DNA from 2 places in the Mesorhizobium sp. M1078 genome. Region 2 is predicted to be linked to the other one. Evidence: predicted binding sites of a transcription regulator. Region 2 holds the regulator's gene; the other holds the start of a gene.
What was found. Region 2 encodes PhoB, which activates phosphate uptake and scavenging genes when phosphate is short. Its sites were predicted from a motif close to TGTCATNNANCTGTCAT; they were not measured.

Region 1 (3,419 bases), on a different contig from region 2:
ACCATGGCGTCGATGACCTTGTCGGGATCGGTGGTGCCAGCCTTTTCGACCGCCTTCACCCACATGTTGAAGCCGATATAGTGAGCTTCCATCGGGTCGTTGGTGGTGCGCTTGTCATTCTTGATGAACTTGTGCCAGTCGGCGATGAACTTCTTGTTTTCGGGTGTGTCGACGCTCTCGAAATAGTTCCAGGCAGCGAGATGGCCGACCAGCGGCGCGGTATCGAGACCGGCCAGTTCTTCCTCACCGACCGAAAAGGCCATGACCGGGATGTCCTCGGCCTTGATGCCCTGGTTGCCGAGTTCCTTGTAGAACGGAACGTTGGCGTCGCCATTGACGGTCGAGACGACGGCGGTCTTCTTGCCGGCCGAGCCGAATTTCTTGATTGCGGAGACTTCGGTCTGCCAGTCGGAGAAGCCGAACGGCGTGTAGTTGACCATGATGTCTTCGGCGGCGACGCCCTTGGCCTTCAGATAGGCCTCGAGGATTTTGTTGGTGGTGCGGGGATAGACGTAGTCGGTGCCTTCCAACACCCAGCGCTTCACCGAGCCACCGTCTTCGCTCATGAGATAATCGACAGCGGGAATCGCCTGCTGGTTCGGGGCGGCGCCGGTGTAGAACACGTTGCGCTCGCTTTCCTCGCCCTCATACTGGACGGGGTAGAACAGGATGTTGTCGAGTTCCGAGAACACCGGCAGCACCGATTTGCGCGACACCGAAGTCCAGCAGCCGAACACGGCGGCGACCTTGTCCTTGGAGATCAGCTCACGCGCCTTCTCGGCGAAGAGCGGCCAGTTGGAGGCCGGATCGACAACGACCGCCTCAAGCTTCTTGCCGAGCAGGCCGCCCTTGGCGTTCTGCTCTTCGATGAGCATCAGCATGGCGTCTTTCAGCGTCGTCTCCGAAATCGCCATGGTCCCCGACAGCGAATGCAGAATGCCGACCTTGATCGTGTCTTCGGCGGCCTGGGCCGGAGACGACATCGACAGGCCGGCGGCGACCACGCCGGCCGAAAACATTTTTGTTATTGTGGAGAAATTACCCCTCATACCGAAGACTCCCAAGCTGTTTGATTGCACCGCGATAACGCAATGCAACTGCCGTGCCAAACGCAAAGGCGCCGCTCACGAAGATGGAATAGCCGAGCGTTATCAGCCGGTTGGTATATTAGTCTCGAGAAAACAGTGGTAGCCGGCGAAAATTGATTGAGGCAAATTTGCGCAGCGCACATGGCTTTTGCCTAATTTTTGCCCAATTGAGACAAATGCCTAGTTTTTGATCTCCGGCCGTGTGTTCCGGGCTAACAATGTTGCGGTACCGCGCAAAAATAGGGCAAGCTCGCCCTTCAAAAGAGTGACGTCATGACATCTCGCACCTCATGCATTTCCGGCATCCTGCTGCTGATGGCAACGAGCGGCGCCGCGCGCGCCGATTTCAGCGAGGGCAAGCTTCCGGACGGCACCTATCATTGCGAGGTCTACCTGCTCGGCGCCTTCCTCAACCTCGGCGACATCACCATCAAGGGCAATGTCTATAGTGGTCCGGTGACATTCGGCACCGCGACGCAAGGCTACAACTATCAGATGAATGCCAATGGCGAGATCACCTGGCTCGGGCCGCTGGGCGGCTATACCACCGGTGGCAACTCCGTCTCCATGACACAGGCAACACTGGACGGCGAGACCGCCCCGTCATTCGACATCATTCTGAAGCAGCCCGACGGCGCCTTCACCGCCTCGACCTGCACCAAGGGCTGAGCGATGCGTAGTGCCGCGCCCAGTTGCGGCAAAACCTTCCTCTTATGTCATGTGAATGTTGCCTAAGCAGACTAGGGCAACGGTGCGCCGTAACATCCACCCTGAGAGGCAGACACCATGGCCAATACACCGTCTTCATCCTCCCCCGTCATCCGCGAAATCATTGCCGAGCGCGTCTCGCGCCGGTCTCTTTTGAAAGGCAGCCTCGCCTCCGGCGCGCTGATTGCCGGCGGCAGCTTTGTCGGCTCCTTGTTTGCCGGCGAAACGCATGCCGCCGCAGCGCAGTCGACGCTCGGCTTTCCCGAGCTCAAACGGGTCTACGGCAAGACCCATGCCGCCGCCGAAGGCTATGAGACGACCATCGTCGCGCGCTGGGGCGACCCGCTTGCAGCCGGCCTCGCCGAATTCGACGGCAACAAGGTCGCGGCGGAGGAACAGGAAAAGCGCTTCGGCTACAATTGCGACTACATCGCCTTCATGCCGCTGCCCAAGGGCACGGTGAATTCCGATCATGGCCTGCTCTGCGTCAACAACGAATACATCTCGCCCAATGTGATGTTTCCGGGGATGACCGAGGGCGATGCCGGCAAGACGATGACCAGGGAACAGGTCGATCTCGGCATGGCCGCGATGGGCCATTCGATCCTCGAGGTGCAGGTAAAGGACGGCACGTGGGAAACCGTGGCGGACAGCCCGCTCAACCGCCGCATCACCGCCAACACCGAAATGACCGTTTCCGGACCGGTTGCCGGCCATGCGCTGATGAAAACCTCGGCCGACGCGACTGGCACGAAAGTGCTCGGCACCAGCTATAATTGCAGCGGCGGTGTTACCCCGTGGGGCACGGTGCTGACCTGCGAGGAAGGCGTGTCCGACATTTTCGGCGGCGACCCGAAGAAGGCGCCGACCGCCGAGCTTCTGGACCGTTACGGCTTCGACGGCTCCGATATCTATGGCCGCGGCCGCTTCCATGACCGCTTCAACCTCGACAAGGAACCGAACGAGGCCAACCGCTTCGACTGGGTGGTCGAGATCGACCCTTACGATCCTAAGTCCAGGCCGGTGAAGCGCACGGCACTTGGCCGCATGTCGCATGAGGCCTCGACCGTGGTCCTCAACAAGGACGGCCGCGTTGTCGTCTATATGGGTGACGACGACTATTTCGAATACATGTACCGCTTCGTCTCGGCCAAGGCCTATGACAAGGCCAACCCGGGCTCCGGCGCCGATCTGCTCGACGATGGCGTTCTGTCGGTCGCCCGCTTCGATGCCGATGGCTCGATGACGTGGCTGCCGCTGGTGCACGGCCAGGGCAAGCTTACCGCCGAGAACGGTTTTGCCGACCAGGCCGAGGTGCTGTTGAAGACGCGGTTTGCGGCAGATGCGCTCGGCGCCACGCCGATGGACCGGCCAGAGGACATCGAGACCAATCCGGTGACCGGCCGCGTCTATGCGGTGATGACCAAGAACAAGAAGCGCGACCAGTCGAAGGTCAATCCGGCCAACACGCGGCCGGAAAATCTCTGGGGCCATATTGTCGAACTGATCCCGCCTGGCGGCCGCGGCGCGGACGCCGACCACACGGCCGAAAACTATGCCTGGGACCTGTTCGTGCTCTGCGGCAACCCGAAAGATGCCAAGGTCGGCGCTACTTTTCATCCG
Region 2 (3,419 bases):
GGCGATCTGGAACGAGGTCAAGGACCGCCTGCAGGAGCCCGGCACCGGCCTGTCCGGCGGCCAGCAGCAGCGCCTGTGCATCGCGCGCGCCATCGCCGTGTCGCCGGAGGTGATCCTGATGGACGAGCCCTGCTCGGCGCTCGATCCGATCGCCACCGCCCGTGTCGAGGAGCTGATAGACGAGCTGCGCCAGAACTACACGATCGTCATCGTCACCCATTCGATGCAGCAGGCGGCGCGCGTCTCGCAGCGCACGGCGATGTTCCATCTCGGCTATCTCGTCGAGGAGGGCGCCACCGACAAGATGTTCACCAACCCCGACGACAAGCGCACCCAGGACTACATTACCGGCCGCTTCGGCTGAGCCGTCCGGCGGGTGAATTTTCAGGCACGAGGACCAAGATCATGGGTGAACATACCGTCGCCTCCTTCGATGAAGAGCTCGGGCAGATCAGCAAGCTGATCCGCGACATGGGCGATCTGGCAGGCTCGATGGTCAGCGGCTCGACCAGGGCGCTGCTCAATTCGGACAATGCGCTGGCACAGCGTGTCGTTTCCGACGACGCCATCATGGATGCGCGCCAGCGCGAACTGGACGACCGCGCCATCACGCTGATCGCCAAGCGTCAGCCGATGGCCAACGATCTGCGTGCCGTGGTCGGCTCGATCCGCATGGCGGGCGACCTCGAGCGCATCGGCGACCTCGCCAAGAACATCGCCAAACGCGTCGGCACCGTGGGCTTGAGCGTCACGCCGCGCGACCTCTCGCACTCCATCGACGCCATGGCGCAGCTGGTGCTGATCCAGGTGCAAGGCGTCGTCGAGGAATATGCCGCCACCGATGCGGCAGCGCTTGCAAAACTCAGGAATGACGACGAGCGCATCGACGTCAAATACACGTCTGTGTTTCGTGAGCTCTTGACCTACATGATGGAAGACCCTCGCAACATCACCGCCTGCACGCATCTCTTGTTCTGCGCCAAGAATCTTGAGCGCATCGGCGATCATGTCACCAACATCGCCGAAAATGCGTATTATGTGCTGACCGGCCAGCAACTGCCCGCCAATCGTCCGAAGCAGGACGAGACGGCGATGGCCATGCCGGCCTGATGAGGGTGAACTGCCGATGATCGCGCCACGCATCATGGTCGTGGAGGACGAGGAGCCGCTAGGCGTGCTCCTCCGCTACAACCTCGAATCCGAAGGCTATCACGTCGAGGTGGTGACACGCGGCGACGAGGCCGAGATCCGCCTGCAGGAAAACGTGCCCGATCTCCTGGTGCTCGACTGGATGGTGCCCGCTGTTTCCGGCATCGAGCTCTGCCGGCGCCTTAGAGTGCGGCCCGAAACCGAGCGGCTGCCGATCATCATGCTGACCGCGCGCGGTGAGGAAAGCGATCGCGTGCGCGGCCTGTCCACCGGCGCCGACGACTATCTGGTCAAGCCATTCTCGACGCCGGAGTTCATGGCGCGCGTGAGGGCGCTGCTGCGCCGGGCCAAGCCGGAAGTGCTGTCCAGCGTGCTCAAGGTCGGCGACATCGTGCTCGACCGCGAGTCGCACCGTGTCTACCGCAAGAAGAGCGAGATCAGGCTCGGACCGACCGAGTTCCGGCTGCTCGAATTCATGATGCGCCATCCCGGCCGCGTGTTCTCGCGCAGCCAACTGCTCGACAATGTCTGGGGCGAGACGATCTATATCGACGAGCGAACCGTCGACGTCCATGTCGGGCGCTTACGCAAAGCGGTCAACAACGGCCGCATGCCGGATGTCATCCGTACCATTCGCGGCGCCGGCTACGCGATCAGGGAAGACTAGGATGCTGCGCGTCGCGCCGTTGCCGGCCATTCAGACGACATGCTTGCCGGATTTGGCCTGAATGCCCGGCGCGAAAATCTCCTGATCGACGAAGCCGAGCGCGCGCATGGCACAGCCTTCGCGGATCAGCGGCAGCTCGTTGGGCTCGGTGTCGAAGGAGATCGATTTCGAGTGCTGGCCGCCGGCGGTCTGGGCGATCGCTTCGCGCAATGCCGGTTCGATCAAGTCGAAGGCGGCGGCGCTGACGCCTACCATGGCGACGGGTGCCGGATCGATCAGCGCAAACAGGCTGCCGAGGCCGAAGCCGAGCGCCTCGCCGGCCTTGCGATAGGCTTCGCGCTCCGGGCCGTCGGTTTCGCGGGCGCGCGCGGCGAGTGCGCGCATATCAGCGTCGCCGATATCGACCGGCTCGGCATCCTCGCCCATCATTTTGGCGCTGCGCCAGATGGCGTAGTTTCCGGCATAGGCCTCGACGCAGCCGCGCCGCCCGCAGCGGCAGAGCGCGCCGCCCGGACGGTGGATCATGTGGCCGAACTCGCCGCCCGAGGAATGGGTGCCGGTGAAAAGTTCGCCTTTCAGCACCAGTCCCATGCCGATGCCGTGCGACAAGAGGATGGCGATAAAATTGTCGCGGTAGCGCTCGGGCTGGCGCCATTGCAGCGCCACCGCCATCATATTGCAGTCGTTCTCCATGGTGGCCGGAATGCCGAATTCCGCTTCCAACATGTCGGCGAAGGCAATGTCGGTCAGTGGCGTGATTGGCGACCACAGCATGGCCCGCGCCTGCGAATCGGTGATGCCCTGGATGCCCATGGCAATGCGGGCGATGCTCTGGACGTCCAGGTCCGGGTCCTCGAGACGCCGCCGGACGATTGCTACGCATTCGCCGATCAGTTCGTCGCGCGGCATGGTCAGCGTGTCGAGCCGGCGCTGTTCTTCCGCGACCACCTGGCCGGCATAGTCGATGACGGTGACGGAGAGGAAGTTCAGCGACAGCACCACGGTCATCACCGCCGCCGCTTCCGGATTGAGGCCAAGGCCGACCTGCGGCCGGCCGCGTTTCAGCGAGCCGGTCTCGCCAGGCTTGCCTTCAATCAGGATGCCTTCTTGAATCAGATCAGACGAGATTGCCGATATGGTCGAATGGCTGAGGCCGGTGGTCGCCGCAATCTCGGTCCGCGACGGCTGGCCGGCCCGGCGCACGGCCGAAATCACCATCGCGCGGTTGCGACGGCGCAGATCGTCGTGGCGGATTCCAACCGACATTTGTTTCCTCCCGGCCTCCTCGCGCCTCATGATAGTGAAGGCGTTCGACGGCACCAGCCAAATATTGGCAGACGCCGGCAGCCCTGTCATTGTTTATTGCGGAGCTCGAAAAAATTCGGCAAGGCCATCAGAAACCATGTTGACAGCGCTTTATCATTGAACCAGTGTTTTTTCGAGGCTCGAAAAAATGGAGCCTCTGTGTGCAGGCCTTCGGGCCGGTTTTGTCGCGCCGTGCGCGGCGCAGGGAGGGTTATAATGAACAGATTTGCAGCCGCCATGCTGGCGGGCGTCGCCATGTCGCTGGCGCTGGTCTCGGTCGCGCAGGCGAAGGACAAGG

Region 1: NKH38_RS11015 (PhoX family protein) is a predicted target of PhoB. The motif match lies at 1,803-1,819, and genes of this name have one in related genera.

What each region holds. Positions count from the first base shown of each region.
Region 1 is NZ_JAMYMP010000006.1:103,922-107,340, forward strand. Features, by position in the region: gene urtA (urea ABC transporter substrate-binding protein) at 1-1,049, opposite strand, end outside; gene NKH38_RS11010 (hypothetical protein) at 1,362-1,757, shown strand; gene NKH38_RS11015 (PhoX family protein) at 1,875-3,419, shown strand, end outside.
Region 2 is NZ_JAMYMP010000014.1:92,210-95,628, forward strand. Features, by position in the region: gene pstB (phosphate ABC transporter ATP-binding protein PstB) at 1-364, shown strand, start outside; gene phoU (phosphate signaling complex protein PhoU) at 406-1,110, shown strand; gene phoB (phosphate regulon transcriptional regulator PhoB) at 1,127-1,816, shown strand; gene NKH38_RS19430 (ROK family protein) at 1,847-3,082, opposite strand; gene xylF (D-xylose ABC transporter substrate-binding protein) at 3,338-3,419, shown strand, end outside.